2 regions of the Peteryoungia glycinendophytica genome follow, and region 1 is predicted to be linked to the other one. Evidence: predicted binding sites of a transcription regulator. Region 1 holds the regulator's gene; the other holds the start of a gene.

What was found. Region 1 encodes HrcA, which represses chaperone genes, less so after heat shock. Its sites were predicted from a motif close to GTTAGCACTCNCNNNNNGNGAGTGCTAAC; they were not measured.
Region 2: a site for HrcA is predicted at 5,080-5,108, ahead of groES (co-chaperone GroES). Genes of this name have one in related genera too.

What each region holds. Positions count from the first base shown of each region.
Region 1 is NZ_VFYP01000001.1:329,840-345,612, reverse strand. Features, by position in the region: gene olsB (l-ornithine N(alpha)-acyltransferase) at 1-330, opposite strand, end outside; gene lspA (signal peptidase II) at 409-900, opposite strand; gene FJQ55_RS01730 (TrmH family RNA methyltransferase) at 904-1,764, opposite strand; gene FJQ55_RS01725 (class I SAM-dependent methyltransferase) at 1,761-2,939, opposite strand; gene FJQ55_RS01720 (LapA family protein) at 3,022-3,378, opposite strand; gene FJQ55_RS01715 (integration host factor subunit beta) at 3,473-3,775, opposite strand; gene lptC (LPS export ABC transporter periplasmic protein LptC) at 4,106-4,789, shown strand; gene FJQ55_RS01705 (LptA/OstA family protein) at 4,786-5,340, shown strand; gene lptB (LPS export ABC transporter ATP-binding protein) at 5,362-6,162, shown strand; gene rpoN (RNA polymerase factor sigma-54) at 6,300-7,868, shown strand; gene hpf (ribosome hibernation-promoting factor, HPF/YfiA family) at 8,091-8,666, shown strand; gene ptsN (PTS IIA-like nitrogen regulatory protein PtsN) at 8,733-9,197, shown strand; gene grpE (nucleotide exchange factor GrpE) at 9,273-9,902, opposite strand; gene hrcA (heat-inducible transcriptional repressor HrcA) at 10,005-11,093, opposite strand; gene rph (ribonuclease PH) at 11,266-11,982, shown strand; gene FJQ55_RS01665 (VOC family protein) at 11,993-12,400, shown strand; gene rdgB (RdgB/HAM1 family non-canonical purine NTP pyrophosphatase) at 12,411-13,055, shown strand; gene hemW (radical SAM family heme chaperone HemW) at 13,060-14,241, shown strand; gene FJQ55_RS01650 (class I SAM-dependent methyltransferase) at 14,344-14,934, opposite strand; gene dnaA (chromosomal replication initiator protein DnaA) at 14,984-15,773, opposite strand, start outside.
Region 2 is NZ_VFYP01000003.1:229,358-245,130, forward strand. Features, by position in the region: gene FJQ55_RS18215 (substrate-binding domain-containing protein) at 1-135, shown strand, start outside; gene FJQ55_RS18220 (PfkB family carbohydrate kinase) at 132-989, shown strand; gene FJQ55_RS18225 (DUF982 domain-containing protein) at 1,064-1,366, shown strand; partial or broken gene FJQ55_RS18230 (cysteine hydrolase family protein) at 1,388-1,977, shown strand; gene treY (malto-oligosyltrehalose synthase) at 1,983-4,640, opposite strand; gene FJQ55_RS18240 (usg protein) at 4,716-4,988, opposite strand; gene groES (co-chaperone GroES) at 5,255-5,569, shown strand; gene groL (chaperonin GroEL) at 5,607-7,232, shown strand; gene FJQ55_RS18255 (EAL domain-containing protein) at 7,304-7,993, opposite strand; gene FJQ55_RS18260 (hypothetical protein) at 8,265-8,483, shown strand; gene FJQ55_RS18265 (tripartite tricarboxylate transporter permease) at 8,585-10,105, opposite strand; gene FJQ55_RS18270 (tripartite tricarboxylate transporter TctB family protein) at 10,135-10,593, opposite strand; gene FJQ55_RS18275 (Bug family tripartite tricarboxylate transporter substrate binding protein) at 10,755-11,729, opposite strand; gene FJQ55_RS18280 (response regulator transcription factor) at 11,989-12,666, shown strand; gene FJQ55_RS18285 (sensor histidine kinase) at 12,734-14,044, shown strand; gene FJQ55_RS18290 (ABC transporter substrate-binding protein) at 14,041-15,138, shown strand; gene FJQ55_RS18295 (methyl-accepting chemotaxis protein) at 15,210-15,773, opposite strand, start outside.

The DNA of each region.
Region 1 (15,773 bases):
GCGCAGCAGGCGATAGGTGCCGACGATCTGGTCCTCGGCATCACCCTCGATCGAGCGGTCGAGCACCAGAAGATGGTCGCAGAGGCTGTCCCAGCTGTCCACTTCGCGGCCCCGGCGGGCATCTTCAGCGGAAACCTGCGCCTTCATCTCCTCGACGAAGACACGGTAGCGCACGGCCTGGGCCGCATCTATCTCGCGTTCGGTGCGGGCGATGCGGGTTTCCAGATTGCCGATTCGGCCGAGGAGATCGCGCGTGCCCGATCCGGCCAACGGCGGCGCCACGGAGGTGACATCCAACATCATTCCACGGTCTATCAGGTCCACGCTCATCGGCTTTGTCCAGCGTTCAAATCACGGGCGTTTAAACACTTTACTGCAACAGGAAAGTGACAAAATTTCGCGCGCCCGTCACTCGGCGTCGGGCTTCGGCTTCCGGTGCTGGATGATCTCGTCGATGACGATGCAGATGGCGCCGAGCGTGATGAAGCTGTCGGCCAGGTTGAAGACGGCGAAGGACCAGGTGTCGGTATAGAACAGGACGTAATCGACGACATAACCATAGGTGAAGCGGTCGATCAGGTTGCCAAGCGCGCCAGCGATGATCATGGCAAAACCGAGATGAGCGCAATGCTGGTCAGGGCCGGTCTTGCGCCAGAGCCAGAGGACGAAAGCGACGATGACAAGGCGTAGCGCTACGATGAACCAGGCGTCGAGATGGGACAACATGGAGAAGGCGACGCCGAGATTATGGGTGCGATAGAGCGCCCAGAAGGGCAAAACCGGGATCAACTCATGCATGGGGAGATAAATCTCCACCGCATATTTGATCGCCTGATCGAGCAGAAGCGCGGCAATGATGAAGAGAACGACCGGCAGCGGCCGATTGAAGGCTGACAGCATCGGTCACTTGCCTCCGTCGAGGGCGAGCAGGTGGCGGCGGACCTCGAAGAGCATGACGCCGGTGGCGACCGCGAGGTTGAGGCTGTCGGCCATGCCGACCTGCGGAATGCGGGCGAGTTTGTCGGCGGCCTGGGCGAGATCATCCGGCAGGCCGGACTGTTCGTTGCCCATCATCAGGATGACCGGCTTCGACTTGTAATCGATGGTGCGGTAATCGACGGCGCCGGCGAGATGGGTGGCGACGAGCCTGATATCGACGGATTTCTTCCATTTGAGGAAGTCGGCCGGCGTGGTCTTGACCAGAGGCAGGGCGAACATCGAGCCCATGGTGGCGCGCACGGTTTCCATCGAAAAGGGATCGGTGCAATCGCCGACGAGGATGACACCCGAGGCGCCGGTGGCATCGGCCGTGCGGATGATGGTGCCGAGATTGCCGGGGTCGCGGACGCGGTCGAGCGCGATCCAGGTTTCCGAGCCCTTCGGCTGGATGTCTTTCAGCGCCGTCCAGCGCTGTTCGAAGACGGCGGCGACCATTTGCGGGTTCTCCCGCCGGGTGATCGAGGACATGACCTTTTCGCTGACTTCCAGCACCAGACCGCCTGCGGCGACCGTGCGGGCGGCGACCTTCTCGACCAGCGGCTTGCCCTTGCCGGCCTTGGCATAAACCAGGGTGCGGATGGTCCAGCCGCGATCGAGCGCGTCGATGACGAGCTTCAGGCCTTCGGCGAGGAAGGTGCGGCTTTCGTCGCGCGCCTTCTTCAGGGACAGGGCCTTGATGTCCTTGATGATGGGGTTGGCGAGGCTGGTGACTTCCTTGACCTGGCCGACGCGGCGCGGCCCCTCGTTTCGATAGTCGTCGGTCATTTCGGCACCCAGCGGCTGAAGAGAGAAGTGGAGAGCGCGCGGCCCGGTGTCTTGCCGTCGAGGCCGGCCTCGCGGATGACGAGTTCGCCGGATTCGACCAGACCGCCCTTGCCGCGCATGGTTTCGCGCATGAGTTCATGGATCGAATAGAAGCTGGCACGGATCGAATAGGCGGTCAGCACGAGACCAACGGCCTTGGGTGCCAGGAGTTCGCGGCAGATATCCAGCATCAACGGCAGGTGGTCGAAGAGCTGCCAGACTTCACCATTCGGGCCGCGACCAAATTTCGGCGGGTCGGTCAGGATGATGTCGTAACGATTGCCGCGGCGCTCCTCGCGCAGGATGAACTTCATCGCATCCTCGCAGATCCAGCGGATCGGCGCCTTGTCGAGGCGGCTCAGCGACTGGTTTTCGCGGGCCCAGCCGATCGCCTTCTTCGAGGCATCGACATGGGTGACTTCGGCACCGGCGGCAGCGGCGACCAGGGAGGCGACGCCGGTATAGCCGAAGAGGTTGAGGACCTTCAGCGGCCGATCGGCGGCTTCGACCTTCTGTTTCATCCAGCTCCAATGGGCGATCTGCTCGGGGAAGACGCCGACATGGCGAAACGCGGTGAAGCGGCCGTGGAAATCGATGCCAAGCAACGAGAGCGGCCAGGTTTCGCCGAGCGCCTCGCGGGGGAAACGCCAGCGCCCCATGCCGTCTTCGTCGGTGTCCCCGGTGAAGACGGCATCGGCCTTGTCCCAGACATGGGAGGGCAATGCCTTCGGCCACAGAGCCTGGGCTTCGGGGCGCACGATACGATAGGGGCCGTATTGCTCGAGCTTCAGGCCGTCACCGCTGTCGATCAGGTGAAAATCGCCGGCGCCCGTGGATTCGAGGATGAGGGGCACGCGTTCCGACGGACGCTCGCCCGTGCGGACCGTGAGCGGGCGAGCCGGTTCCGATGCGGTTTCGGCGGTGTTCGCGACCTTTCCGTCTTCCGAAGGGCTTCGACGCACCGGCCGCGAATTGCCGCGCTCGGGCTTGCCGGCGGCCTGACCGGACGACGGCTTCGACGGCTTGCCGGCAAAATCCGCAGACTTCGGCGGACGGGGGCGCGCGGCGTCGCCATTGGCTTTCGGCTTCGCTCCCGGGAATGGCTTGGCGCCGGGGCGACGTTCCCTGTTCTTCACGTCAATGATCCGTGGCTCGGTGCTAATCTCGGCCAGCCCTTAGCATTCCGGACCGGGCGCGGAAAGAAAATTTGCCGCGAGGCTATTTCGAGGTCAGCTGGGGCGCGGACAAAGGCAGGCTCGCACCGGCGATCTGTTCGGCGCGGCTCTTCTGGCGATCGGCCTCGGCCTGCCACTGCTGGGCTGCGCGCGACTGTGTGCGGGCCTTCTTGCGATGCTTGCCCTGGGAAAACCAGGTGACGACGGCGCCGAGCAACACACCCAGCATGACCGCCAGGATAAGCAGGACGAAGAGCGGTGCGGAAACCGACAGCGCCTGATCGGCCGGATTGAAGGGGTTGAGCGCCAAGCTAACGGGGTGACGGTTGGCGACGGCCAGGACGATCAGGAGGATCGCCAGCGGCAGCAGGACCACGAGGCTCACGATTTTCCGCACCATCTGTAAACTCCCTGCTGTTCCGCCTCCAATTCGAGGCGGCGTGCCGACAGGCCCAAGGTAAGGCCAGGCGCCGAATTTTCAATGCGACAGGATGTTATTCGTCGTCCTCATCGCCCATGCCAGGGTTCAGGCGTTCACGCAGTTCCTTGCCGGTCTTGAAGAAGGGCACCCATTTTTCCTCGACGAAAACGGTTTCGCCGGTGCGGGGATTGCGGCCGGAACGCGAGGGGCGGTTCTTCACGGAGAAGGCGCCAAAGCCGCGCAGTTCCACGCGATTGCCGGCGGCGAGCGCATCGGTGATTTCATCGAGCACGGCGTTGACAATATTTTCGACATCGCGGTGATAGAGATGCGGATTACGGGCCGCGACAATCTGCACCAATTCCGACTTGATCACGCCGACCCCCTGAATTTTCTGTTGTGACTTGAGCGGCGCCAACGTTGCCAAAGCAAAAAAGCACAGTCAAGGAACAACTTAACCATAACGCGCGCCCCTTGCTAAGCCAATGACCGATGTCACAAACATTTGGAAGGGCGCCGGTCTCACTTTCTCCGCATGAAGGAGCGAAGACCGGGCGTTCTCTCGATGCTCCTGCGCCTCCTCTTGTGCCACGCTGGCGACAATCCATATGGGCCGTATTGGCAAGCGCCGAGAGACATGCGAAACGACGAAAACTGCGGGCCGCTCAGGAGACTGACTGCCCGCCATCAAAACGGATTGCGACGAATGCTGCAGACCCCCACCGACATCCGTCAGGCAAACGGAGCCGCCTCAGATGCGGCAGCCTATCGTCGCGCGGTGGGCCATTCGGCGCGCGTGCGGCGGCTGCGTGTGCTTCTGCCGGTGGCGGCGCTGATCATCTCGTTGATCTTTATCGGAGTTTCGGCAGTGCGCAGCCTGATGCCGGAGGAGTTGCATATCGAATCCGCCAAGATCGAGAACGGCAAGATCGTGATGGAAAAACCGGCGATCTCAGGTCGCAATTCCGACGGGGTCAACTATTCGATGCGGGCAGACCGCGCCCTGCAGGACATCAAGAATCCAAACCTGATCAATCTCGAGACCATCACCGCGGCCGTGCCTGTAAACGACAAGGTGGTGGCGCGAATCGTTGCCCAAGGCGGGCTGTTCGACCGGGGCGCCAATCTGCTCAATCTCGACAAGCCGTTCACGCTCAATCTGTCGAGCGGGATCGACGCGCAGTTCAATTCCGCACGCCTCGATATTGCCGGCGGCACGATGGAAACGAAAGATCCGATCGCCATTCAAACCAAGGGCGCGTCGATTGTTGCGAACTCCCTCAATATGAAGGATAAGGGTCGAACAATGATATTTTCGGGGGATGTCAGGTTGAACATCGAGCCGTCCTCCCTGCGCAGCAATCGGTCAATGGAAACGATCCAGCCATGAAACATCGCCGCCTCTCCCCGCTCATGATCGCTGGTCTCGTGTTCGCTGCCGGCTGTGCCACCTTTGCCGGATCTGCGGCAATGGCTCAGACGAAGAGCAGCCAGATGGCCGGGATGAAGCTGTCCAACGATCAGCCGATCCAGATCGAAAGCGACGCGCTGGAGATTCGCGAGCAGGAAAAGAAGGCTTTCTTCACCGGCAACGTCAAGGTGGTCCAGGGCACCACCACGCTTCAGGCCGGCGCCATGACGGTTTTCTACCGTGGCGAGGGAAGCACGGTCACGCAAGGCAATGCCGATATCGAGAAGATCGACGTCTCGGACAAGGTGTTCCTGCAGTCGGAGACGCAGCAGGCAACCGCCGACAAGGGCTTTTTCGACATGTCGCAGCAGGTCTTCGTGCTCGAAGGCGACAAGGTGGTGCTGTCGGAAGGGCAGAATGTTTTCGTCGGCTGCAAGCTGACGGTGCACATGGAAACCGGCCAGGCCAAACTCGACAGTTGCGGGCGTCGCGTGCAGATCCAGCTCGACCCCAAATCGCAGAAAAAGTGACCGATCGGTTTGAACGTGCAAATTCCTTTTTTTTCCAGGACTAAGCAGGCCAACCCGGCGACTGCACCGGCAGGTTTGCCGGGCGACAAGGCGCGCTATGAAGGCACGCTGATCGCACACGGCCTGACCAAGACCTATAATTCCCGCCGCGTGGTCAACGGGGCATCGCTGGTCGTGCGCCGAGGCGAGGCGGTCGGACTGCTCGGCCCGAACGGTGCGGGCAAGACCACCTGTTTCTACATGATCACCGGCCTCGTGCCTGTTGATGCCGGGACAATCTCGATCAATGGCAATGACGTGACGTCGATGCCGATGTATCGACGCTCGCGGTTGGGCGTGGGCTACCTACCGCAGGAAGCGTCGATCTTTCGTGGCCTGAGCGTCGAAGACAATATCCGCGCGGTGCTCGAAGTGCATATCTCGGACAAGAAGCAGCGCGAGGCCAAGCTCGACGAGCTGCTCAACGAATTCCATATCGAGAAGCTGCGTAAGTCGCCTTCCGTGGCGCTCTCCGGTGGTGAGCGGCGGCGCCTGGAAATTGCCCGTGCGCTGGCGACCGATCCGACCTTCATGCTGCTCGACGAGCCGTTCGCTGGCGTTGACCCGATTTCGGTCTCGGATATCCAGAATCTGGTGCGCCACTTGACGGCGCGCGGGATCGGAGTCCTGATTACGGACCACAACGTGCGCGAGACGCTGGGGCTCATCGACCGGGCCTATATCATCCATGCCGGCGAAGTGCTGACCCATGGCCGGGCCAATGACATCGTCAACAATGCCGATGTTCGCCGCCTTTACCTGGGCGACAAGTTCAGCCTTTGAGCTGGACAATAAAAGTCTGCCCGCGCTCTCCTGCGGCTTGACCAAACCAAAATAAAAAGCAATTTTTGGGCCAAGTGGATTTCACCCTGCATTATTCGCAGTTTGCGGGGTGAATGCAGGGGAGTCGAGCGTCCGCCATGGCCTTGTCCGCGAATCTGTTCCTGAAACAGAGCCAATCGCTGGTGATGACACCGCAGTTGATGCAGTCCATTCAACTGCTGCAGATGACCCATATCGAATTAATGCAGTTCATCTCGCAGGAAGTGGAACGCAATCCGCTGCTCGAATTGAATGCAGATGACGGAGATTTGGGCTCGGACTCTGCCGATGCCGCCGACGCCCATGGCAGCGCCACCGTCAACAACGGCCAATCCACCGACGATACTGTTGCCAGCCCTTCGCTCGACAGCGACTGGTATGAGGGCAGCGGCAGCGAAAACCTCAATGACCGGCTGGACACGAATTTCGACACCGCCTTTGCCGACGAAGGCTCCAGCATGCGTCCCGATGCGCCGGAGCTTCTCGGGCAGTGGAAGTCGATGCCGGGGAATTCCGGGGAGACTGGGGAAGGCTTCGATCTCGACGATTTCGTTGCCGGGCAGATCAGCCTGCGTGACCATCTGAACCAGCAGATTCCTTTTGCTCTTCCGACACCTGCCGACCAACTGGTTGCGGCCGTCATGGTCGATCACCTTGACGAATGCGGCTATCTGCGGCTCGATCTCGATGAACTGGCGGCGCGACTGGGGCGTGCACGAGAGCAAATCGAAACGGTGTTGCAGACGCTTCAGACGCTGGAGCCTGCGGGCGTCTTTGCACGCTCGCTCAGCGAATGCCTGGGGATCCAGCTGCGCCAGCGCGACCGTTATGATCCGGCCATGGCTATGCTGGTCGACAATCTGGAACTGCTCGCCAAGCGGGATTTTGCCACGCTGAAGCGGCTGTGCGGCGTGGACGAAGAGGATCTTCTCGACATGCTGTCGGAGATCCGCAAGCTCAACCCGAAGCCAGGCGGCTCATTCGAGCACAGCGTCTCGGAATCGGTGACGCCCGACGTCGTCGTGCGCTCCGATAACAATGGCGGCTGGCAGGTCGAGCTCAATCCGGATGCGCTTCCCCGGGTGCTGGTCAATCACAGCTACATGGTGGCGGTGGGTCGCCAGGGTGTGGCCAAGGACAGCCCCGATCATGCCTTCATGTCGGAATGCCTGCAGAACGCGAACTGGCTCACCCGCAGCCTCGATCAAAGGGCGCGGACGATCAGCAAGGTGGCGGCCGAGATCGTGCGGCAGCAATCGGCCTTCCTGGATCACGGGGTCGATCACCTGCGGCCGCTGAACCTGAAAACGGTCGCAGACGCGATCAAGATGCATGAATCCACGGTCAGCCGCGTCACCACCAACAAATATATGCTGACGCCTCGCGGGCTCTTCGAGCTCAAGTATTTCTTCACGGTGTCGATCGCATCCGCAGAAGGTGGCGACAGCCATTCGGCCGAGGCCGTGCGTCACAGGATACGGGCCTTGATCGAGAAAGAAAGCCCTGAGGCGGTGCTATCGGACGACGACATCGTCGACACGCTGAAATCGAGCGGTGTGGAGCTTGCGCGCCGGACCGTGGCAAAATACCGCGAGTCCATGAACATCCCGTCCTCAGTTCAGCGTCGCCGCGAGAAGCGGGCCATGGCGAAGATTTCCTCCCACTGAGACCCCTGAAAATCCGGGAAATTAACCGGTCATTGACTTTTGCCGAGATGGCGGCTAGAAGCGCGCCGCAATCGACAGCGCACACTGTTGGCCCCGGAGACAATTGGCCGGATCATGCCCGACAAACGAAGGTACAGACTGCCCGCACCACTCTAAAAGCTTGGACGCGGGCGTCGCTTGGCGTAAAATGGGCACGTAACCAATCATAAGAAGGGAAACTCCATGAGTGTGCGTGTATCCGGCAAGCAGATGGAAATCGGTGAAACTTTCCGCCAGCGGATCGAAGACCGAATCCAGGATGCGGTTACCAAATACTTCGACGGAGGGTATTCCGGGCAAGTGGTCGTGGCAAAATCGCAGTCGCGATTTTCGGCCGATTGCCTGGTGCATCTCGATACCGGCGCGAACCTGCATGCCGCAGGCGAGGCCAATGATCCGCAAGTGGCCTTCGACACCGCCTTTGAGCGCGTCGAGAAGCGCCTGCGCCGCTACAAGCGCAAGCTGAAGGATCATCACGCCGGCGAAGCATCGAACCCGCCGATCGAGGTGGCCTACACGGTCATGGATTCCGTCGACGACGATCACGAGGAACTGCCGGAAGACTATGCGCCGACGATCGTGGCCGAAAGCACGAAGAAACTTCGGACCATGACGGTTGCTTCGGCAGTCATGGCCCTCGACATGACGGACGAACCTGTGCTGCTGTTCAGAAGCCCGGGAAAAGAACAATTGAATATCGTTTATCGTCGGAATGACGGTAATATCGGGTGGATCGATTCCGCCAACATCAAAGGCTGACGAGACTGGCGCGGGCGGACGTAAACGTTCGCCCGCCACCGGCTCAGACGCATGAAGGAAATTGATATGGCCTTGGCAGATTTGCTGCATCAGGATGCTGTCGTACCGACACTCAGGGTGAATTCGAAGAAGCAACTGCTTCAGGAACTCGCGGCTAAGGCTTCCAAGCTGACCAACATCCCTGAGCGCGAGATCTTCGACGTTATCCTGCAGCGCGAGCGGCTGGGTTCCACCGGCGTCGGCAATGGCATTGCCATCCCGCATGGCAAGCTCAACAAGGTCACCCAGATCACCGGCGTTTTCGCACGTCTGGAAACACCGGTCGATTTCGAGGCGCTGGACGACCAGCCGGTCGATCTCGTCTTTTTGCTGCTCGCCCCGGAAGGTGCGGGCGCCGATCACCTGAAGGCGCTGTCGCGCATTGCGCGCGTGCTGCGTGACCAGGACCTGGTCGCTAAGCTGCGCGCAACCGAATCCGCCTCGGCGATCTATACCTTCCTCAACGAAGAACAGGCTTCCAACGCGGCATAGACTGCGAGCGGCCGACAGCAGACATAAAAAAAGCGCCCTTCGAGGCGCTTTTTTCGTATGCGGTAAAGGCCTTGCTCAGGCCTTGGCAGCATCCTCGGCGGCAGCTTCGGCCTTCGGGCCACCCTTCGCAACGCCGACCATGGCCGGGCGGAGGACGCGTTCGCCGATCGCGTAACCGGCCTGCACGACCTGAACGACGGTGTTGTTGGCGACATCGGGATTGGGGACCTCGAACATGGCCTGGTGGAAGTTCGGGTCGAACTTCTGGCCGACCGGCTCGATCTTGCGAATGCCGTGACGTTCCATGGTCGCCAGCATGCCGCGCTCGGTCATCTCGACACCTTCGATGAGCGCTGTGACCGCAGCATCCGCGCCGGCGCGGGCGTCTTCCGGCAGGCTTTCGATGGCACGGCGCAAGTTGTCGGAGACCGACAGCATGTCACGGGCAAAACCCGTCATCGCGTAAGACTTGGCGTCCTTGATTTCCCGTTCGGTGCGACGGCGCAGGTTGTCCATGTCGGCTGCCAAACGCAGGAAGCGGTCGCGCAGGTCGGCATTTTCCGCCTTCAGAGCATCGAGGGCTTCGGCCGCGCCGCCTTCGGCGTCGGTCGTCGCTTCGGCGTTTGCCTGATCTTCCTGAGCTTCGGTAGCGTAAGCCTCTGCGGCGTCCGCGTCAGGTCCGTTCTTGTTGGTTTCTTCGGTCATGACGTTCTCCGAATGATTCTGCATTTTCGAACACGAGGTTCGATTTCGTGCCCGATATCAGGGTTTGGGGTGAAAAAATCAAGGGTCGCCGGCCAATTCGGCCTAACGCCCGGTCCGCGACAGGCGCGCCATGAGCTGGGCGGTGTAATCGACCATCGGCACGATGCGGGAATAATTCAGCCGCGTGGGGCCGATCACACCGACGGCGCCGACGATGCGGTCTTCGCCATCGCGATAGGGTGCTACGATGAGAGACGAGCCCGACAGCGAGAAGAGCTTGTTTTCGGAGCCGATGAAGATGCGCACACCCGGGCCACTTTCGGCAAGATCGAGGATCTCGATCAGGCTTTCCTTGCGCTCGAGGTCGTCGAAGAGCAGGCGCAGGCGATCGATGTCCTCAAGGTCGACCAGACCTTCGAGCAAGTTTGCACGACCTCGGACGATGAGGCGGGTGGGGTTCTTATCGGCCCCCTCCCCCGACCAGACCGCCAGGCCCCGCTTGACGAGGTCCTGGGACAAGGTATCGAGTTCCGAGGCGACCTGCGTCTTCATGCTGTCGATCTGGCTGCGCAATTCGCGCAGTGTCTGACCCGCCAAGTTTGCATTGAGGAAGTTGGCGGCCTCCGTCAACTGCGAGGCGGTGACGCCCGAGGGCAGGTCGATGATGCGGTTTTCGACCTGGTTGTGTTCGCCGACGAGCACGGCGAGCGCCTTGGTCGGCTCGAGCCGAATGAATTCGACATGCTTGAGGACCGGATCGTTTTTCGCCGAGATGACCAGACCGGCGCCGCGCGACAGGCCCGACAGCATGCGGCTCGCCTCGGTCAGCATGGTCTCGACCGGTTGATCCGGACTTGTCGGACGGATCTGGCGCTCGATGCTGTCTCGCTCGGTCTCCGAGAGGTCCCCCACCTGCATGAAGGCATCGACGAAAAAGCGCAGGCCAGCTTGCGTGGGCAGACGTCCCGCGCTGACGTGCGGCGCATAGATCAGGCCCAGATGCTCGAGATCGCTCATCACGTTGCGCACGGAAGCGGGCGACAGCGACATCGGCAGAAGGCGGGACAGATTGCGCGAGCCGAGCGGATCACCGGAGTCGAGATAGGTCTCGACGATCCGCCGAAAGACCTCTCTGGATCGGTCGTCCAGCGATGCGGCAACATCTGCGATGGTCGTCTTGGGTGCGGCCATTGTCAGCGCAGTGATGATCTCATTGTTTCCATGGGAAGAATATAGTCATTCGCATGCCGATGACAAAGGGCAAATTCGCCGGAAGTCCCGAGTTGCCGGGCGTTCATTCGGTTTTTTCTTTGCAAAGGACAGCCGCCCTCCTTAGAAGGCAGTGACAACCCAGGAGATACCGATGCGGCCATCCGGCAGAAAAACAGATCAAATGCGCAAAGTCTCGTTCGAGCGCAATTTCTCCAAGCATGCCGAGGGATCCTGCCTGGTGAAGTTCGGCGATACGCATGTGCTGTGCACGGCGAGCCTGGAAGACAAGACGCCACCGTGGCTGCGCAATTCCGGCAAGGGCTGGGTGACGGCGGAATATGGCATGCTGCCGCGGGCCACGGGCGAACGCATGCGCCGCGAAGCCTCTTCCGGCAAGCAGAGCGGCCGCACCCAGGAAATCCAGCGGCTGATCGGCCGGTCGCTGCGCGCGGTCGTCGATCTGGAGGCACTCGGCGAACGGCAGATCTCGATCGACTGCGACGTCATCCAGGCGGATGGCGGCACGCGCACGGCCTCGATCACCGGTGCCTGGATTGCGCTGCATGACTGCCTGAAATGGATGGAAGCGCGCAACATGGTGAAGGTGGAGAAGGTCCTGAAGGACCATATCGCGGCCATTTCCTGTGGCATCTTCGCCAACCAGCCGGTGATCGACCTCGATTACCTGGAGGACTCGGCGGCCGAGACCGATGCCAATTTCGTCATGACCGGTTCCGGTGGCATCGTCGAGATCCAGGGGACTGCCGAAGGCAAGCCGTTCAGCCAGGACGAGTTCCTGACGCTGCTGGGTCTGGCCCGCAACGGCATCGACGAACTGGTGACGCTGCAGAAGCAGGCGATCGGCTGAGGGCTGCCGGATGATCGAAGGTGTTCTCGAGACCGCACTCTACGTCGATGACCTGGACAAGGCCGAGACCTTTTATGGCGAGGTGCTGGGGCTTCAGACGATCCGGAGAAACGGCAATCGACACATCTTCTATCGTTGCGGATCGGGCATCCTGCTGATCTTCAATAGCGTGGAAACGCTGAAACCCCTGCCGCCCGGCTCGCTGGACGTGCCGAGACACGGCGCCACGGGGCCGGGCCATGCCTGCTTCCGGGTCACCGGAAACGATCTCGACGCCATGGCGGAGACGCTGAAGAAAGCCGGTATCGCCCTGGAATCGACCGTCACCTGGCCGAACGGTGCGCGATCCATCTATTTCCGCGATCCGGCGGGAAACAGCCTGGAATGCGCCGAGCCACGGCTATGGGATCTGGAATAGGACATTCACTATGCGCAAGCTCGACACCCGCACCATCGTCGTTGCCAGCCACAATGCCGGCAAGATCGCCGAAATCGCCGACCTGATCGGCCCCTTCGGCTTCTCGGCCAAATCGGCCAAGGACCTTGCTTTCGTCGAGCCCGACGAGACGGGCACGACGTTCGAGGAAAATGCGGCGATTAAGGCGCTGGCCTCTGCCAAGGCCTCGGGTCTGCCGGCGCTTTCGGACGATAGCGGCCTGGTGATCGATGCGCTTGATGGTGCGCCCGGCGTCTACACCGCCAACTGGGCCGAGCGGGAAGACGGGACACGTGATTTCCCCTGGGCGATGGAGAAGGTCGAAAAGGCACTTGCCGAGCGGGGCGCGACGGGGCCGGCTCAGCGAACTGCCCGCTTCGTCAGCGTGCTGTGTCTCGCCTGGCCCGACGGGCATACGGAATTCTTCCGCGGCGAGATCGAGGGCGTCATTGCATCTGCGCCCCGCGGGACGGCCGGCTTCGGTTATGACCCGATCTTCCAGCCGGAAGGTCACGCGCGCACCTTTGGCGAGATGACGGCGGACGAGAAACACGGCTGGAAGCCCGGCGACCCGGAAGCGCTGTCGCACCGGGCACGGGCCTTCAAGCGCTTCGTCGAAACCTGCCTGGAGGCATGAGCCGTTGACCGACAGGTCGTTTACGCTTCTGCCAGACACGGGCGAACCCGGCTTCGGGGTCTATGTCCATTGGCCCTTCTGCGCGGCCAAGTGTCCTTATTGTGACTTCAACAGCCATGTGCGCCACCAGCCTGTGGACCAGGCGCGTTTCGTCTCCGCTTTCCTCACCGAGATGAAGACGATGCGGGCGCTGTCGGGGCCGAAGACGGTGACCAGCGTGTTTATGGGCGGCGGCACGCCATCGCTGATGGATCCCACAACCGTCGGCGCCATTCTCGACGGCATCGCCGCGACCTGGCATGTGCCCGACGGCATCGAGATCACCATGGAGGCCAATCCATCCAGCGTCGAGGCGAGCCGCTTTCACGGCTATCGAGCGGCGGGCGTCAACCGGGTTTCGATGGGCGTGCAGGCGCTCAACGATCCGGATCTTAGATTTCTCGGGCGGCTGCATGATGTCGCGGATGCGCTGAAAGCCATCAAGCTGGCGCGAGAAATCTTTCCACGCATGTCCTTCGACCTGATCTACGCCCGGCCGAACCAGACGGTGGAAGCGTGGGAACGGGAACTGAAGGAGGCGATTTCCTATGCCGTCGATCATCTGTCGCTCTACCAGCTGACCATCGAGGAAGGCACGGCCTTTTACGGGCTGCACAAGGCGGGCAAGCTGATCGTGCCGGACGAGGAGCACGCGGCAACGCTCTATGAAGCGACGCAGGAGATTACCGCGCGCGAGGGCATGCCGGCCTACGAGGTTTCCAACCATGCGCGGCCCGGCGCCGAGAGCCGGCACAATCTCACTTATTGGCGTTATGGCGACTATGCCGGGATCGGCCCTGGCGCGCATGGCCGCCTGACGCAAGGGCGGACAAAAATCGCCACGGCGGCCCAAAAACATCCGGAAACCTGGCTTTCCGCCGTCGAGCAGGATGGCCACGGGATCGCCGATCGGGAGGATCTCGACAACGAGGCCCAGGCTGACGAATTGCTGATGATGGGGCTTCGGCTGCGCGAGGGGGTCGATCTCGCCCGTTGGCAGCAGCTCTCCGGTCGCGATCCAGACCCGGACAAGGAGCAGTTCCTGTTGGAGCAGGGTTTCATCGAGCGGCTGGGCAACTCCCGCCTTCGCTGCACCCCGACCGGCATGCTGATCCTCAATGCCGTGGTGGCCGATCTCGCCTGCTGAAGCAGAATACCGAAGTGGGTGTCAAACCGACGCTTGGTTGGACGACCTCAATGGCAGCGCCTGTTCCGAGACGAGCCCCGAGATCATTCCCATCGCCATGGCTCAGGCCAGGCCAGTGTGAAGATAGAGCCAGGTCGTCGGCTCTCCATCGAAGGCGCCGCCCGAGAGTGTTTCAATTTCGATGCCGACAAAGCCGGCAGCTTCGCAGAGTTTTGCCAGTTCTTCCCGCGTCGGTCTGTTGTAGTAGCGTCCGAAGCGGTCTGTTCCTTCTGCGCCGCCGGTCTTGAAGCTGGCATAGAGGCGACCGTGAGGACGGAGGGCCTTGGCAATGCGGGCGAGCACATCCGCCAGATCGGCCCTCGGAACATGCAGCAGGCAGGCATTGGCCCAAATGCCATCGAACTCCGCCTCATAAGCCAGTTCCTGGAACGGCAGCACGAGAACCGGTCGCCCGAGCCGGCGCTCGGCCTGCGAAGCCATGGAGGCTGATCCATCCGAAGGGGTGACGTCGAAACCCAGTTGAAGCAATTCCGCGCTGTCGCCGCCCGCCCCGCAGCCGAGTTCGAGGATGCGGGCACCGGCCGCCAGCCGCTCTACGAAACGGTTCAACTGCCGCTCCGGCAGATGCCGGTCGCGCGCCGCATAGAGGGCGGCGTTCTCCTCGTAGAAAGCAAGGGAAGGATCGCGGGTCACGGTCACCGCTCAAAAGAAAAGGCCGGCTTGGGAGCCGGCCTGGTGTGTCTCATTCGTTGATCAGGCGACGCAGCAGTTCGATTTCCTGCGACAGCTTCTGATCGGCGGAGATCAGTTCCTCGATCTTGCGCACGGCATGCAGGACCGTCGTGTGGTCGCGTCCGCCGAAGCGGCGGCCGATCTCGGGGAAGGAGCGCGGGGTCAGCGTCTTCGACAGATACATGGCGATCTGACGCGGCTTGACGATGACCCGGGTGCGACGGTTGGAGACGAGTTCCTGGCGCGAGACGTTGTAGTGACGGGCCACGACACGCTGGATGTCTTCGATGCGCACACGCTTCTGGTCACCGGCACCGACGAGGTGGGCCAGCAGTTCGTCGACCCGTTCGATCGAGAGGTTCGGCTCGAAGGAGCGGCGGAACAGAAGCTGGTTGAAGGCGCCTTCGAGATCACGGCCACTGCTGGTTATGTTGCGGGCAACATGCTCAAGAATATCGGAGGGGATGTCGAGCGACGGATCGTCCTTGCGGGCCGCATCCAGACGGGACTTCATCATGTCGAGGCGCATCTCATAGTCAGGCGCTTCCATCTCGATCGCAACGCCACCCTGGAGGCGCGAACGGACACGGGGATCAAGCGATTCCAGCTCCCAGGGCGCGCGGTCGGCGGCAACGACAACCTGCTTGGCGCTGTCGAGCAGCATGTTGAGGAGGTGGCAGAACTCGTGCTGGATCATCTTACCCTGCAGGAACTGCATGTCGTCGATGATCAGCAGGTCGATGTTGCGCAGCGAGTCTTTCAGCGTCAGGGCATCGTTATCGCGGATGGCGGTGGCGAAA
Region 2 (15,773 bases), on a different contig from region 1:
GCCGGCACCCGCATTGCCGACCTCCTGCTTCAGATGTTGGCCGGCCGCGAAGCGACAGACATTTCTGAACTCTGGCCGGTGGAACTGATCCTCCGCGAGTCCAGCCGCCCAGTTGCCAGGGAAGTGAGCGAATGAAGGACGGGAGTGAAGGGCGCATCGTCGTTATCGGCCATGTCAATCACGACCGCATCTGGCGGCTGACCGAACCCTTGCGTGCCGGTGGCCGTATCCTGTGGAGCAGCAGAAATACCCGGCTGGGTGGCGGCGGATATTTTACCGCGCGACGGCTGCGCGACCTCGGCCATCCCGTCGCGATCCTATCGAACCTGATGACCGATGATCACGGCGACCGGGCGATGGCAGATCTCGACGCGCTAGGCTTCGACACCTCGTTGATGACACGGTTGCCGGGCGATACCGACTTCGCCGACATCCTGCTCGACCCGATGGGAGAGCGCACGATCCTGTCGAACGAGCGCCGCCTGTCGCGCGAATTCGTACTCACAGCGCCGGTTTCGGATGCTACATTCTACGTCAACGCGCCCATCCTGCCAGACACGATCCTCACCGCACTGCATCAGGCGCGGCTGGTCGTTTCGCAACTGCCGCTGCGCCGTGCAGCGCCGCGCCCCGCAGATATCATGATCGGCTCCAAGGCCGATGTGCCCGCAAAGAGCATCAACGATTGCTGGTCGTTGGCGAGCGCACTTGCCGACGGCCGACTCCGTCATCTCGTGATGACGGACGGGCCACAAGCGATCTCCATCTATGACGGCACACGGGAAATCACGGTTGCAATCGAACAGCAGGTCGCCGTCCGCGACACGATCGGCGCAGGCGACAGCTTCAGCGGCGGACTGATTCACGCCTTGCTGTCCGGGATCGAAATCGTTGAAGCAGCGCGGATTGCTGCAGTTTTGACCGCCCAATGGCTCGCCAGCCGAGAACAGCAAACGGTCGCGATGACAACAGAAAAAACAGCGCTATAGCCAACTTTATTTGAGCGCCTTTCCGGAACCGCCCGCGAGCTCAGTGAGTTTGTGGGTACCGAACGGAGGAAGGCATGAACGAGTATCATTTCATCTGGAACCGGCCTGTTGAGCTGGAACTGCCTTGTGGCCTCACGCGACGCTTTCAGAATGCCTACGACGCGCTGGATTTTCTTGATGCCGAGTGGCCGACGCGCCGCGGGCCAGCCTATGAGCGCGCGATCCGCCTCTGCCAGAACGCCTTGCGCGGCGCACGGGCGGCAGAACTCGCCCGTGCCGCCTTCATCGCAGCGGCCGAGGAAGCCGGAATGCGCCTGGCAAGCGATCCCGGGCGTTTGGTCAGTTTCCTGCCACAGCGTCGCCAGGCCGTCGCCTGAGGCGACAACGACGACGTCGCCATGCACTTGGGAGAATGGAGACATATCTGTGTCGACGTCCAGGACATGTTTGCCCGCGACACCCCATGGCACGTACCGTGGATGAAGAAGGCGCTCCCGGCGATCGTCTCGATTGCTGAGGCAAGCCCGAGACGCACACTCTTCACCCGTTTTATTCCACCACCGACGGCAGACGCTGCCGTTGGCGCCTGGAAGGATTACTATCGACGCTGGTGGATGATGACCGGTGAGCCCTGCCCGACGAAATGGTCCAATTAATCCCGGAACTCAAAGCTCTCGTTCCGCCCGCAAGGGTGATCGATAAACCGGTTTACTCGCCTTGGCTCGACCAGACCCTGGCACGCCTTCTCGTCCGGGAGCATGTCGAAACTCTTGTTATCACCGGCGGCGAAACGGATGTCTGCGTCATGGCAACCGTGCTCGGCGCCATCGACCACGGCTTTCGGGTCGTTCTGGTAACCGATGCCGTATGTTCAGGCCTGGATGAGACGCATGACGCCTCACTCGCTCTACTTTCCAAGCCTTTTTCCGCGCAGATGACCACGCTGTCCACCGACGAGCTTCTCGCAGTCATTGCCGACCAAAGGTAAGCGGGTTAGCCCCGCTCCCCGGCTAATACCGCCACGGTCTGGCCTTCCAGCACGTTGCTGATCAGGATCCTCTTGGACACCGGCGAAACCTGGTCCGCCAGTGCGTCCCGCCACGTCATCTCGGCCAGTTCACCCGGAAGGGAAACGGACGTATCCGCCCAGAATTCAGCGGGGCCCAGCCCAGTGGCATCCGCCAACATCGCCAGAGGCAGCCGGCAGGCGATGGTAATGACTGCCTCGGAACCTGCTTGGCGTGCAAACGCAACGATGTGGTGGCTCTTGGCGCCGTCCACCTCAAGCGGGAGATAGCCTCCCTCCGCGAAAAGCCGCGGGTGCCGGTTGCGAAGGCGAAGCGCCCGGCCCACCAAAGCCTGCTTGACCCAGCCCGAAGCCAGGGCCTGCGGATCGGAAAAGGCAACCGGAGCACTCGGCTCGAACTGCGCCAGTGTTTCGAAAGGCGGAGGTCGGCGATTATCGGGATCAACAAAGCTGAGGTCGATCCCCTCACTGCCCTGGTAGACATCGGGAATACCGGGCGCCGTCAGTTTCACGACCGTCTGAGTGAGCCCGTTGATCAGGCCGGCGACGATAATCGGCTGGATGCGAGAAACGAAAGTCTCGACAAACGCGTGATGGTCGAGCAAGAGCCCGCGCACATAGTCGGTGACGGCACGCTCGTATTCCTCATCAACTGCATTCCAGTCGCTCCGAAGCTTCGCCTCGCGCAGCGACTTCTCCATGAAAGCTGAGAGTCGGTCAGCGAAATCGGCAAGCCCTTCGCGGTCATCGGCTGTCAGATCCACAGGCCAGTGGGCGATCAGCGCCTGGAAGATCATCCACTCGATTTCCGGCTCAGGCGCTGGTCCCTCGCTCAAGGTCTTGACCAAAGGCCGGGCGAGTTGCCGCCATGTGTGGATGAGAGGGCCCATAGCTTCGGCGTCTTCGGCGAAGGCGAACAGCCGGGCCCGCGCATCCTCGCCTCGCTTGGTGTCATGGGTGGACGATGCAGAAAGCCCGTGCGGCTGCTCCTTTGCCCGGCGCGCCATCTCCTGATGGAAATGGGCAAGCCCCTCATCCGGCGGCTCCAATTCTCCGCCCACTTCATTGAGCGCGAGGAATTCGCCATGGCGGAAGAAAAGCGTATCTTCAAGCGACTTGGCCATCAGCGGGCCGGTCAACTGCTGGAATCGCCGCCGCAGAACGGCCTCCCCCTCTCCTGCGGATGTGGCCTCCCCTTCGCCCTTCAGCAGTGCCACGATACGGCCAGCCGCCTGCCTCTCCTCCTCCGACAAATTGCGTGAAGCCTCGAGCAAAACCTCGTCGAGGAGAGCGGCATCCCCGGCTGATAGGCCATTGTCGCTGCCATATGTCCTGTAGCGTGGAAAGGCGAGGAGCAGTTCCTCAAGAGCCACCTGCACAAGCGGCTTGGGAAGACCAGTCAGTCGAGCTGCCTCGCGGCGCAGCGCTCCGACCTCGCCTGCGAAATTCACGCGGATCATCTGCCGCTTGGCGGCGCGCATCTCGAGCAGGATATCGGATGGCCCTCCGCTGACCTGCTCATAGGCCTTTCGAACGGCGCGAAAGCCATCCCCTTCCAGAAGTACGGGCACCTGGGCGGCGATGAACTCGTAACCAGTGGTGCCCTCTACCGGCCAGTCCTCGGGAAGGCTTTCGCCCGGCGCAAGGATCTTCTCCACCACGAGGTAGACGTCGGGCCCGATGGCTGCGCGCAATTTCGCAAGATAGGTCGCAGGATCTGCCAGTCCATCGACATGATCGATCCGCAGGCCTTGGACAATATCGTCGCAGACTAGGTCGAGCACGGTCTGATGCACGTCCTCGAACACGGCCTGATCCTCGACCCGCAAGCCGACCAGCCCGGCGATTTCGAAAAAGCGGCGATAATTCAGCCCCTCCGCAGCCTCGGTGTAATGCATCAAGCGCCAAGGCTGGAGGCTGTGCAGGAAGACCAGAAAGTCGGCATCGCGGGCCCGCGCAGCAAGCGCCCGCAGCAGAGGTTCGCAGTCGCCGCCGTTGCACAACGTCAGAACCTTTTCATGAAAGTCCGCGGCATTCTCAGCCTTCGCCGCTCGGCCGAGTTCCGCAAGCCGGGTGGCCATCGGGTCCGTCGCTTCGCTCAGTACGGCAGGATAGGTGGTAGGCGCCAGCGGATAGAGGCTGTCGAAATATTTGAGCGCCAGCCCCCCTTCGCTCCGGTCGAGCGCCAGGGAAAAGCCCCCTTCCATCACCACCTGCTCGAAGCTCGCCCCGAGAAAGGGCAGCGTCAGCTTCTGGTTCCAGTCGATATCGAAGTGGCGGGCATAGGGACTGGCCTCGCCCCAGGTAACGACGCTGCGCCACCACGGGTTTTCAAGGCTGGCCGCCATATGGTTCGGGACGATGTCCAGGATCAGGCCGAGGCCTTCTGCTTTCAAAGCCCGGGACAATCGCTCCAGCCCATCCATGCCGCCGAGGACGGGATCAATGAGGTTGGCGTCCGTGACGTCATAACCATGCGTCGAACCCTTTGTGGCAGCAAAGATCGGCGAGGCATAGAGATGGCTGATGCCGAGCCGTTTCAGATAGGGCACGAGTCCAATGGCACGATCGAAGTCCATCCCGTCGCGAAACTGCAGACGGTAGGTCGAGACGGGAATGGGCATGCTGACATCCTCGGGAGAAACTTTGGGCGACGCTGCGTAACGCCGCCAACCCCGGGTTGTTCCCAGCAGATCGCCTTAGTGCAGCTTGATCTCGCCGTCCACCTTGCGCCACTCGTTCGGCCCAATCAGCCGTTTGTGGCTGAAGCGCACGGAGTGCAGGTCGCCATCGAGATTGGTCCGCCAGAAATCGAGAAACTTCGTCATCTGCGGGAAATCAGGCGCCAGATCGTAATCCTGCCAGAGGAAGGTCTGCAGAACGGAGCGAAAGTCGGGCAGCCGGTAAAGGATGTGTGCGGTGGTGAGGCCGTATCCCTCCATCTGGAGAGTAAAGTCTTTGGATGATGTCATGCGTTTCCCTCATGTCGTTGACGATAAAAAGTTTGACAAAACTGCGTGAAATGGCAAGAGGGTCGCAAAAATTGTGATGATAAATCAGGCTGTTAGCAGCAAACCTACGAGAGTGCTGATTTTTTTCATCAGCCCCTCTTGAAACAAAAAATCGGAAAAACCAGATCATCGCGCGCCGGATGCCTCACATGGGTCCGGCGACCCGTCCGGACCCCATCCGGTCCGGCCTTTGGGGACGTTCAATTTTGTTTGTCCAGGAGGAAAACATGAAGTTCCGTCCGCTGCACGACCGCATCGTCGTCCGCCGCGTTTCGTCCGAGGAGAAGACCAAGGGCGGCATCATCATTCCCGACACTGCCAAAGAAAAGCCGCAGGAAGGCGAAGTCATCGCCGTCGGCCCCGGCGCTCGCAACGACCAGGGCCAGATCGTCGCGCTCGACGTGAAGGTCGGCGATCGCGTTCTCTTCGGCAAATGGTCCGGCACTGAGATCAAGATCGACGGCGAAGAGCTGCTGATCATGAAGGAAGCCGACGTCATGGGCATCATCGAAGTCCAGGCCGCAGAAAAGAAAGCCGCCTGAGAACTATCAGTCATCATTTGCCTTTGAGGAGTGAACCATGGCTGCAAAAGAAGTGAAATTCCACACCGATGCCCGCGAAAAAATGCTTCGCGGCGTCGATATCCTCGCCAATGCCGTGAAGGTGACGCTGGGTCCCAAGGGCCGCAACGTCGTCATCGACAAGTCCTTCGGCGCGCCCCGCATCACCAAGGACGGCGTCTCGGTCGCCAAGGAAATCGAGCTTGAGGACAAGTTCGAGAACATGGGCGCGCAGATGCTGCGCGAAGTGGCCTCCAAGACCAATGACCTTGCCGGTGACGGCACCACGACCGCAACCGTTCTGGCCCAGGCCATCGTCAAGGAAGGCGCCAAGGCCGTGGCCTCCGGCCTCAACCCGATGGACCTCAAGCGCGGCGTCGATCTCGCCGTTGAAGCCGTTGTGGCCGAACTGAAGGCGAATGCCCGCAAGATCTCCAACAATGCGGAGATCGCCCAGGTCGGCACCATCTCCGCCAATGGCGACACCGAAATCGGCCGTTACCTGGCCGAAGCGATGGAGAAGGTCGGCAATGACGGCGTGATCACCGTCGAGGAGGCAAAGACGGCCGAGACTGAACTCGAAGTGGTCGAGGGCATGCAGTTCGACCGCGGTTACCTCAGCCCTTACTTCGTCACCAATCAGGAGAAGATGCGCGTCGAACTCGACGAGCCCTATATCCTGATCCACGAGAAGAAGCTGTCGAACCTGCAGGCCCTGCTTCCTGTTCTCGAAGCTGTCGTCCAGTCCGGCAAGCCGCTGGTTATCATCGCCGAAGACGTCGAAGGCGAAGCGCTCGCCACCCTCGTCGTCAACAAGCTGCGCGGTGGCCTGAAAGTTGCAGCCGTCAAGGCTCCGGGCTTCGGCGATCGCCGCAAGGCCATGCTCGAGGACATCGCGATCCTCACCGGCGGTACGGTCATTTCCGAAGACCTCGGCATCAAGCTCGAGAACGTCACCCTCAACATGCTGGGCCGTTCCAAGAAGGTGTCGATTGAGAAGGAAAACACCACGATCATCAACGGCGCCGGCTCCAAGACGGAGATCGATGGTCGCGTGGCCCAGATCAAGGCGCAGATCGAGGAGACCTCCTCCGACTACGACCGCGAAAAGCTGCAAGAGCGCCTGGCAAAGCTTGCTGGCGGCGTCGCCGTCATCCGCGTCGGCGGCTCGACCGAAGTCGAGGTGAAGGAGAAGAAGGACCGCGTCGACGACGCCCTGCATGCGACCCGTGCGGCCGTCGAGGAAGGCATCCTGCCCGGCGGTGGCGTTGCCTTGCTCCGCTCGGTCAAGGCGCTCGAGAACCTGAAGGCCCCGAACGACGACCAGCGCGTCGGCATCGACATCATCCGCCGCGCCATCGAAGCCCCGGTTCGTCAGATCGCCGAAAATGCCGGTGCCGAAGGCTCGATCATCGTCGGCAAGCTGCGCGAGAAGGCTGAATTCGCCTATGGCTGGAACGCCCAGACCGGCGAATATGGCGACCTCTTCGCCCAGGGCGTCATCGACCCGGCCAAGGTGGTGCGCACCGCGCTGCAGGACGCAGCCTCCGTTGCAGGCCTCCTCATCACCACCGAAGCGATGATCGCCGAGAAGCCGAAGAAGGAAGCAACCCCGGCCATGCCGGCAGGCGGCATGGACTTCTAAGGCCAGGAAGAACGGAATACGGGAGGGCCGCTCTCTTGGGCGGCCCTTTTTTCTGGTGGATGGCAGGGACCTCAGGCGGCCAGCGAAATTGGGCTTAGACCTTCAAACGTCGGACGGGCAAGGTAATAACCCTGTATGAGATTGACGCCGAGATCCGTCAGCACCTCCATCTCGTCCGCCGTCTCAACGCCCTCGCAAACGACGGTGACGCCAAGATCATGCAGCATGGCAAGGGTGTGGCGCACGACCACCTGCTTAATGCTATCGGTATCGATGCCACGGATCAGATCCATGTCGAGCTTCACCAGATCAGGCTGGAACCGCGTTAGCAGGTTTAAACCCGAATAGCCCGCTCCAAAATCGTCGATCGCCGTCTTGAAGCCGATTTCGCGATAGCTCCGCAGAATGTTGAGGATGTGATCGGTGTCGAGCTTCTCGACCTCGGTGAATTCAAAAATGATCCGGTCCAGCGGAAAGTCCGTCCGACGGGCAGTCTCAAGGGTCTGGCGGATGCAGGCACGCGGCTCGTAGACCGCATTTGGCATGAAGTTGATCGAGAGATGCGGCATATCCGTCCGCGGGAAGAGGCGGCTCGCCAGTTCGATCGCCCGCACCCGGCATTGCTGGTCGAAAGCATAGCGGTTGTCGGGATCGATGAGGGAGAGCACGCCATAGGCACCGCTGCCATCCGCGCCCCGAACCAGGGCCTCATGAGCAAAGACCTGCCTCGACCGCATGTCGACAATGGGCTGGAAGGCCATCGAAAAATCGCGTTCGAACTTCGCTCCGCCTCGGCAACCCTGACACGACACCTGAACACTCCTTCAATACCGGTTTCGAGAAAAACACGTGTCGCTTAAGGAAGGTTGAAGGCGCTACGCAAGTACTTCCAAATTTTGCAACCCTCCGCGACGGCTTGTGCGTGATCTTTTTTGGGCATCGCTTCATTAGTTCGTTTTATTCAAATATGCTTGATTTCGTAGCCGATTCGAGACGGCTGCGGGGCTAAATGACTTAGCTGGGGATGCGGACATGACTGACCATACGGAAATCGAGACCTGGGCAATGGTGCGGGCGCAGCAGATCGTCATGCAACAGGGGGCGAACCTGGTGGTTGCAGCCCAAAGGCTGGATCACAGGAAAACCACTGCCAATACCTACGCCCTGAGGGCGGCAATCATGAAATCGCTGGTCGAAGCCCTCTCCTCCCCTCCGGCTGGAATGCTCAGCCAGATGCAGGCGGGGGAGTAACCCGGTTCCAAACGATAGACGCCGCGCCTGCGAGGCAGAATACGGCGTCTTCTCCTTGGGAGGATCGGTAAGGGGCCCGCAGAGGCTGCCGGCTTTAGTTTTTATTGGGCAGACGCTTCGGCGGCTGCAAGCTGCCGGCGGCGCTTGGCCCGCCAGCCAAGCAGAGCAGGCAAAACAGCGACAGCAATTGCGAGTGCCCACAACACCAGCGAAATCTTGCTCTGGAACAGGATGGAGATATCTCCGCCGCTGATCGCCAAGGCATTGCGCAGATTGACCTCCATCACCTTGCCCAGAACGAAGCCGAGAATGATCGGCGCCATATCGAAGCCTGCCTTGCGCAACAGCCAGCCCGCAAGACCGATCGCCAGCATCAGGTAGATCGCGAAGATCGATGCATGCGTTGAGTAAACGCCGATGACCGAGAGCACGAGAATACCGGGCACCAGGATCCAGTTCGGCATGGTCAACACGCGGGCGAAGATGTTCACCAGTGGCAGGTTGAGCGCGAGCAGGATGAAGTTGCCGACGAACAGCGAGGCGACGAGACCCCCGACGATTTCCGGCCGTTCGACGAGAAGCATCGGGCCGGGCTGGATGTTGTAAAGCATCAGCGCGCCCATCATGACGGCCGTCGTGCCGGATCCCGGAACACCCAGCGTCAACATTGGCACGAAAGCGCCTGCAGCCGTTGCATTGTTGGCCGCTTCTGGAGCTGCAAGGCCCCGCACATCACCGTGGCCGAACGTTCCTTCGGTGTCGGAGATCCTCTTTTCTGTCGTGTACGAGACGGCACTGGAGACCGATGCCCCAGTTCCCGGCAGTACGCCGACAATGAAGCCGATGAAGGAGCCGCGCAATGTGGCGCCCATGCTCTTCACCACATCCGACATCCGGGCCGTCATGCGGCCGAGCTCGCGGATCACGGTGACGCCATTGGTCTGGTGCTCCAGGATCAGCATCGCTTCGGAGATCGAGAAGAGACCGATGACCAGGGTCACGAACTCGATGCCATCGCCGAGTTCCGGTTCGTTGAAGGTGAAGCGATAGGCGCCGGAAGTGGCATCTAGACCGACGGTGGCAAGCATGAGGCCAAGCACGCAGCCAATCAGGGTCTTGGTGGGCTGGGAGCCGACCATCGAACCGAGGGTCGCGAACGCGAACACCATCAGCACGAAGTATTCGGCAGGGCCAAAGCCGATAGCGAGGCCAGAGAGCAGCGGCGCGAAAAAGGCGAGGCCGATGACACCAATGATCCCGCCGATGAAGGAGGCGATACCGGACAGCGCCAGCGCTTCGCCGGCGCGTCCCTGCTTCGCCATCGGATAGCCGTCCATCGCCGTCATCACGGCACCGGCATCTCCCGGCACGTTGAGCAGGATGGACGAGATGCGGCCGCCATATTCGGCACCGCAATAGACCGAGGCGAGGAGGATCATCGTGCTTTCGGCGGGCAAGCCCATCGAGTAGGCGATCGGCATCAAAAGCGCGATGCCGTTGATCGGGCCGATGGCCGGCAGCGCACCGACCAGGGTGCCGATGAAGCAGCCGATGAAACCGATCAGCAGGTTCTGCCAGGTGAGGGCAATGCCGAAGCCATGCCAGAGATATTCGAAGCTCATGAAACGATCCTTTCAGGTCCTGGCGACGGTCAGCCGAAAATCGCGCCGGTCGGCAGATAGACCTCGAGCAAGAAGGAGAAGATGAACCACCAGAGGGCGGCATGAACGACACCGCCGATCAGCGACAGTTTGAGCGGCGCGCCAAAGATCCAGCCGGTGACGGTAGTCAGGAGAAAGATCGCCGCGGCAAAGCCCAGCGGTTCCATCAGCGCCACGCTGACGATCAGTGCGACGGGAACGGCGAGCACCCGAACGAGCGACTGCCCGGTCGGGAAACCTTCTGCCGAACCCGGAAACTTCAGATAGAGGAGCGCGAGCAAGCCGAGCAGGACCGAAAGCATTACCGGCACGACACGTGGCCCGAGCGGATCCGAGGAGAAGGCATATTCGATCATGCTGCCGCCAATGCCATAGGCGGCCGCAAGCAAGAGCAGGACCAGCGCACTGATGCGTCCGATCAACTGATGGGTTCTCGTGTTTTCCGACATGTGTGATCTCCTGACTTGAAAGCAAGCCCGGTCCCACGGACGTATCCAGGGGCTTCAAGCCTTCAGCCTCGGCTGCGACAGATTGAATTTTGAAGCGTTAAGCCGCCCCGAAGTGAGGCGAGCAGAGCGATGCGGCCCTTAAGGACCGCATCGCATCGGGATCAGAAGCCGGCTTCTTTCGCCAGGATCTTGAACTTCGCGACGTCGCTCTTGACGCGGTCATCGAAGTCCTTGCCGACCAGCGTGAACTCGAACAGGCCGCGCGTCTCGCGTTCCTTGGCGAATTCCGGTGTCTTGCTCATGGCGTCGAAGGCATTGACCCACCAGTCGTAGTCGGCGTCGGAAACGTCCTTGCCGACATAGAAGCCGCGCCACACCGGCCACTCGATGTCGAAGCCCTGCTCCTTTGCCGTCGGGATATCCTTCAACTCACCCGGCAGCCGCTCTGGCGACATGACGGCGAGGATGCGGACCTTGCCGGCAAGGTGGTGCTTGCCCATTTCCGCAGCGTCGCCGGAACCCACCTGCACATGGCCTCCTTCGAGGGCTGTCAGCACAGCGCCACCGCCTTCAAGGGCGACGTAACGCATCGTCTTCGGATCCTGCTCGGCAGCCTTGGCGATCAACGAACCCTTCATCCAGTCCTGCGACCCCACTGCACCGCCGCCGGCAATCGCAAAAGTCGTCGGATCGGCTTTGTAGGCGGCGACCAGGTCGGCCATCGTCTTATAGGGCGAGTCGGCATTGACCACGATCACGCCGAAGTCCGCGCCCAACGCACCGAGCCAGCGGACGGCACTTTCGTCATACTGGCCGAACTTGCCCTGAGCGATCAGCAGCGCTGAGCCGGAGGATGCGGCCGTAATCAGGTTCGGATCGGTGGCACGCTTGGAGATGACGTGGTTGTAGGCAACGGCGCCGACGCCGCCTTCCATGTAGGTGACCGCCATCGGCTCCTTGATCTGCTTGGTCTCGAGCAGGGCATTGGCCGCAAGGCGGCAGGTCAGGTCGAAGCCACCGCCCGGCTTGGCGCCGGCGAGGCATTCAGGCTTGGTCGGCTCGGCCATGGCTGAGGTCGCGGCAGCAAGCCCGATCAGGGCCGCACCGGCCAGGAATTTCATCGTGTTGCGGATCATCATTCTCTCCCGAATGTCTGAGCTTTCCTCGGACAATCCCCGCGCAAGGCAACGGAAGAACCGCACGCGAATGATCATCCGCATGGTCCTCAAGGCGATGGCGTTGGGATCCTCCCCAAATGCCGGCAAGAGCTTCCTCCTCGCGCCGGCCGGACATTGATAGGCCTCAATCCTGTCACGATCCTGTCAAACCCGTTAACCGCGTGACAGCACGACCGGCACCGCTTGATCGCCGTCTCCAGACATGCGACCGTCGGCCATGCGCATTCTGCTCGTGGAAGACACGCTCGATGTCGGCGAGGCCATCAGCCGCCGCTTTGAAACCATCGGCCACACGGTCGATTGGCAGACGGACGGCCGTGCCTCCTCGGAAATCCTCGATTTCACAGAATATGATCTGGTCATCCTCGACGTGATGCTGCCGGGCCTGGACGGCTTCTCGATTCTCAAACGCCTTCGACAGAACAAGAATCCGGTACCGGTGCTGGTCCTCACTGCCCGCTCTGAGATCGATGATCGGGTAGGGGCGCTCGATCTCGGCGCCGACGACTACCTCGTCAAACCCTTCGATTTTCGCGAACTGGAGGCACGTGCGCGTGTCCTGATGCGCCGTAGCAGTGGCGGTGAGGCGACCAATATCATTGTCTGCGGCGACGTGCTGCTCGATCGCTCGCAGCGCTCGGTGCGCGTCGGCAAGCGCGAGGTACAGTTGAAGCGTCGCGAAATGACGCTGCTTGAAATTCTGGCAAGCCGTCCGGGGCGCATCTTCAGCAAGGAGCAACTGCTCGACCAGTTGTTCGGCTTCGAGGAAGCGGCGGGCCCAAATGCCATCGAACTTTACGTCGGCCGTCTGCGCAAGAAGCTGGAGGGTGCCAAGGCCCGGATTGTGACCGTGCGCGGCATGGGCTATCAACTGGTGTCCGATGCAGAGGACTAAACCCTCCCTCTTTTCGCGGCTCGTCCTGCGTGTCGCCCTGGTTCTCGCCGGAGGCGCTGCTGTGCTGATGACAGCCGCATGGCTTTATGCGCGGGCAGCAGCCGACGAAGCCTATGATCGGCTCTTGCAAGGCGCGGCGATCCAGATCCTCGACAGTCTCGTCATCGAGGACGGCAAGATCGCCGTCAACCTGCCCCCTAGCGCCTTCGAATTGCTGGGGCTCGCCCCGCGCGATCGCATCTTCTACCGCGTCATCGCGCCGGACGGAAAGACGCTCACCGGCTATGACGATCTCGCTGCCAGCACCGACAAGGAACACAGCTTGAACGGTCTACTGTTGGAAACGAGCCGCTACCGCGGCCAGCCGGTGCGCCTTGTCCAGACCAGCCGCGCGATCTCCGATCCGAGCATTGGTGGCTGGGCGCATGTCTTGATCGCCCAGACCACCGAGGCCCGGCAGGCACTCACGACGGAGCTCACCACCCGGGCCCTGATCCTGGTGATGATCATGAGCCTGCTGGCGCTCGCCGGTACCGTGCTTGCAGTCCGGTATTCGCTGCGCCCGCTGGATGCCCTCGGCGCGACCCTTCGCCGACGCGATTCCCAGGATCTGACGCCGCTGGCCGTGGACGTGCCGCGCGAATTGGCGCCCTTCGTCGACTCCATCAATCACTTCATGCGCCGGCTGGACGAGCGTCTGAAACTTCTACAGCGCTTCATCGCCGACAGTGCGCACCAGATCCGCACCCCGCTTACCGCCCTCTCCGCCCAAGTGAGCCTGATCGACGAAGAGGCGCTATCGGAAGCAAACCGCCGCCACCTGAGCCGTGTGCGCAACCGCACCACCGAACTCGCGCGCTTCACCACGCAACTGCTCAACCACGCCATGGTGATTCATCGCTTCGATTCCGCACAGCTCTCGCCGCTCGATCTCACGGACGTCGCCCGCAAGGCTTTCCGGGCGGCTGTGCCGATCACCATCGATCCGGATACTGTCGTGTCTTTTGAAGCGCCCGACGAAACGCTGACGATCCTCGGCGACGGACTGAGCCTGCGAGAGGCCATCGTCAACATTATCGACAATTCGCTGCGCCACGGAACGTTGTCGAAGCTCGAGGTCCGGGTGACCAAACGCGGCGACTTCGGTCTCGTCGAGGTCGAGGATGACGGCCCCGGCATTCCGCCGGCGGACTGGTCGCATGTCACCCAACGCTTCGTGTCATCCAAATCGGGCGAAGGCAGTTCCGGTCTCGGTTTCGCCATTGCCTCGGAAGTCGCCGGTGCATTGCGGGGGGCGCTGTCCTTTCGCGAGAAGACACCGGACCGCGGCTTCACCGTCGTCCTCGAACTGCCCCTGCTGCGGAGGGAAAACGCATGATGGCGGCCCGCTTCCTGACGTCTCTTCTGCTTCTGGGCGTAAGCCTTCTGTCGGGCCCGAACGCAGCACGAGCCCTCGAGGGTGAACGTGTCGTATTTCCCGCCCTTGCTCCCGAACAGGCGCGTCTTGTCGTCAACGGGGCGACCGATGCCGACGCAATGAAGCCTCTGATCCTCGACTTCCAGCAACTGGCGCCGGAGGTGACGGTCGAGTTCAACGACTACGTCACCAACGACCTGTTTCGCGAGGCCGAGGCCGCCTGCCGCAACAACGCGGCCTATGGCGACCTCTTGCTCTCTTCCTCTGTCGACCAACTGGTGAAGCTTGCCAATGACGGCTGTGCGCAGGATCATAGATCGCAGGAAACCGAACGGGTCGCCTCGTGGGCAAACTGGCGCGATGAAGTCTTCGGCTTCACCTTCGAGCCTGCCGTCATCGTGTATGACGGCAGACGTGTGCCTCCCGAGGATGTGCCCCGCTCTCATGTGGAGATTGCCGAACTCCTGCGCGCCAAGCCGGACCTTTATCGCAACCGCATCGGCACCTATGACGTCCGCGTCTCCGGCATCGGCTATCTGCTCGCCTTTCACGACGCGCTTCAGGCGCCGACCACCTATGGCCGCCTGCTGGAAAGCTTCAGCCGCGCCGACGTCGTCACACGCTGCTGCAACAGCGAGGTCCTGGGGGAGATCGCCAATGGCCGGCTGCGTATCGCCTATAACGTGCTCGGCTCCTATGCCTATGCCGCGTCACGGCGCAATCCGGATCTGCGCGTGGTGATTCCGCGTGATTATGCGCTGATCCTGTCGCGCGGCGCGCTCATCCCGGAACAGGCACCCAATCCCGGTCTCGCAAAACGTTTTCTCGACTATCTCCTGTCACCGCGCGGACAGAAGGTGGCCCGCGAGAAAGCCTTCTTCTTCTCCGAAGATGCACCACTGCCACCCGATGTCGACGGCCCCATGTCGCTGATCGAATCCGGCATCGGACGCCCGATCCGCATCGGACCGGCTTTGCTGGCCGCGCAAGACCAGGCAACCCGTGACCGCTTCATCGCCAACTGGTCGTCGCTCTTCTCGCCCACACCACCCTGATCCCGCAACGAAATAGCCGCCGGCGATGTCCCGCCGGCGGCTTTGAACTTGGCTGATCCTTGTGTCGCGGATCAGGCGGCGCGGTGATGGGGCGCGCTTACCCGTGCACGGCCTTCCGGCGCCAGCTTGAACTGGTTGACCAGTTGCATCAGCGCATCCGCCTCGTCCGCCAGCTGGCGGGTGGCGGCATTCGTCTCCTCGACCATGGCGGCATTGCGCTGGGTCATCTGGTCCATCTCATTGACCGAGGAATTGACCTCGCCGAGCGCATTCGACTGATCGCGGCTTGCCCTAGCGATGACAGAGACGCGTTCCGCAACTGTGATGATGTTCGCCGAGATTTCGGCCAAAACCGATCCGGTCTGCTGGACCAATTTGGAACCCGACGACACCTCGGTGCTGGACTTGTGGATCAGGTCCTTGATCTGCTGGGCAGCTCCGGCGGAGCGCTGTGCAAGCTCGCGCACTTCCTGCGCGACAACCGCAAACCCCTTGCCTGCTTCACCGGCACGCGCCGCCTCGATGCCGGCATTGAGCGCGAGCAGATTGGTCTGGAAGGCGATCTCATCGATGACATCGATGATCTGTACGATCTGGCCCGACGCATCCTCGATCCGTCCCATGGCGTCAATCGC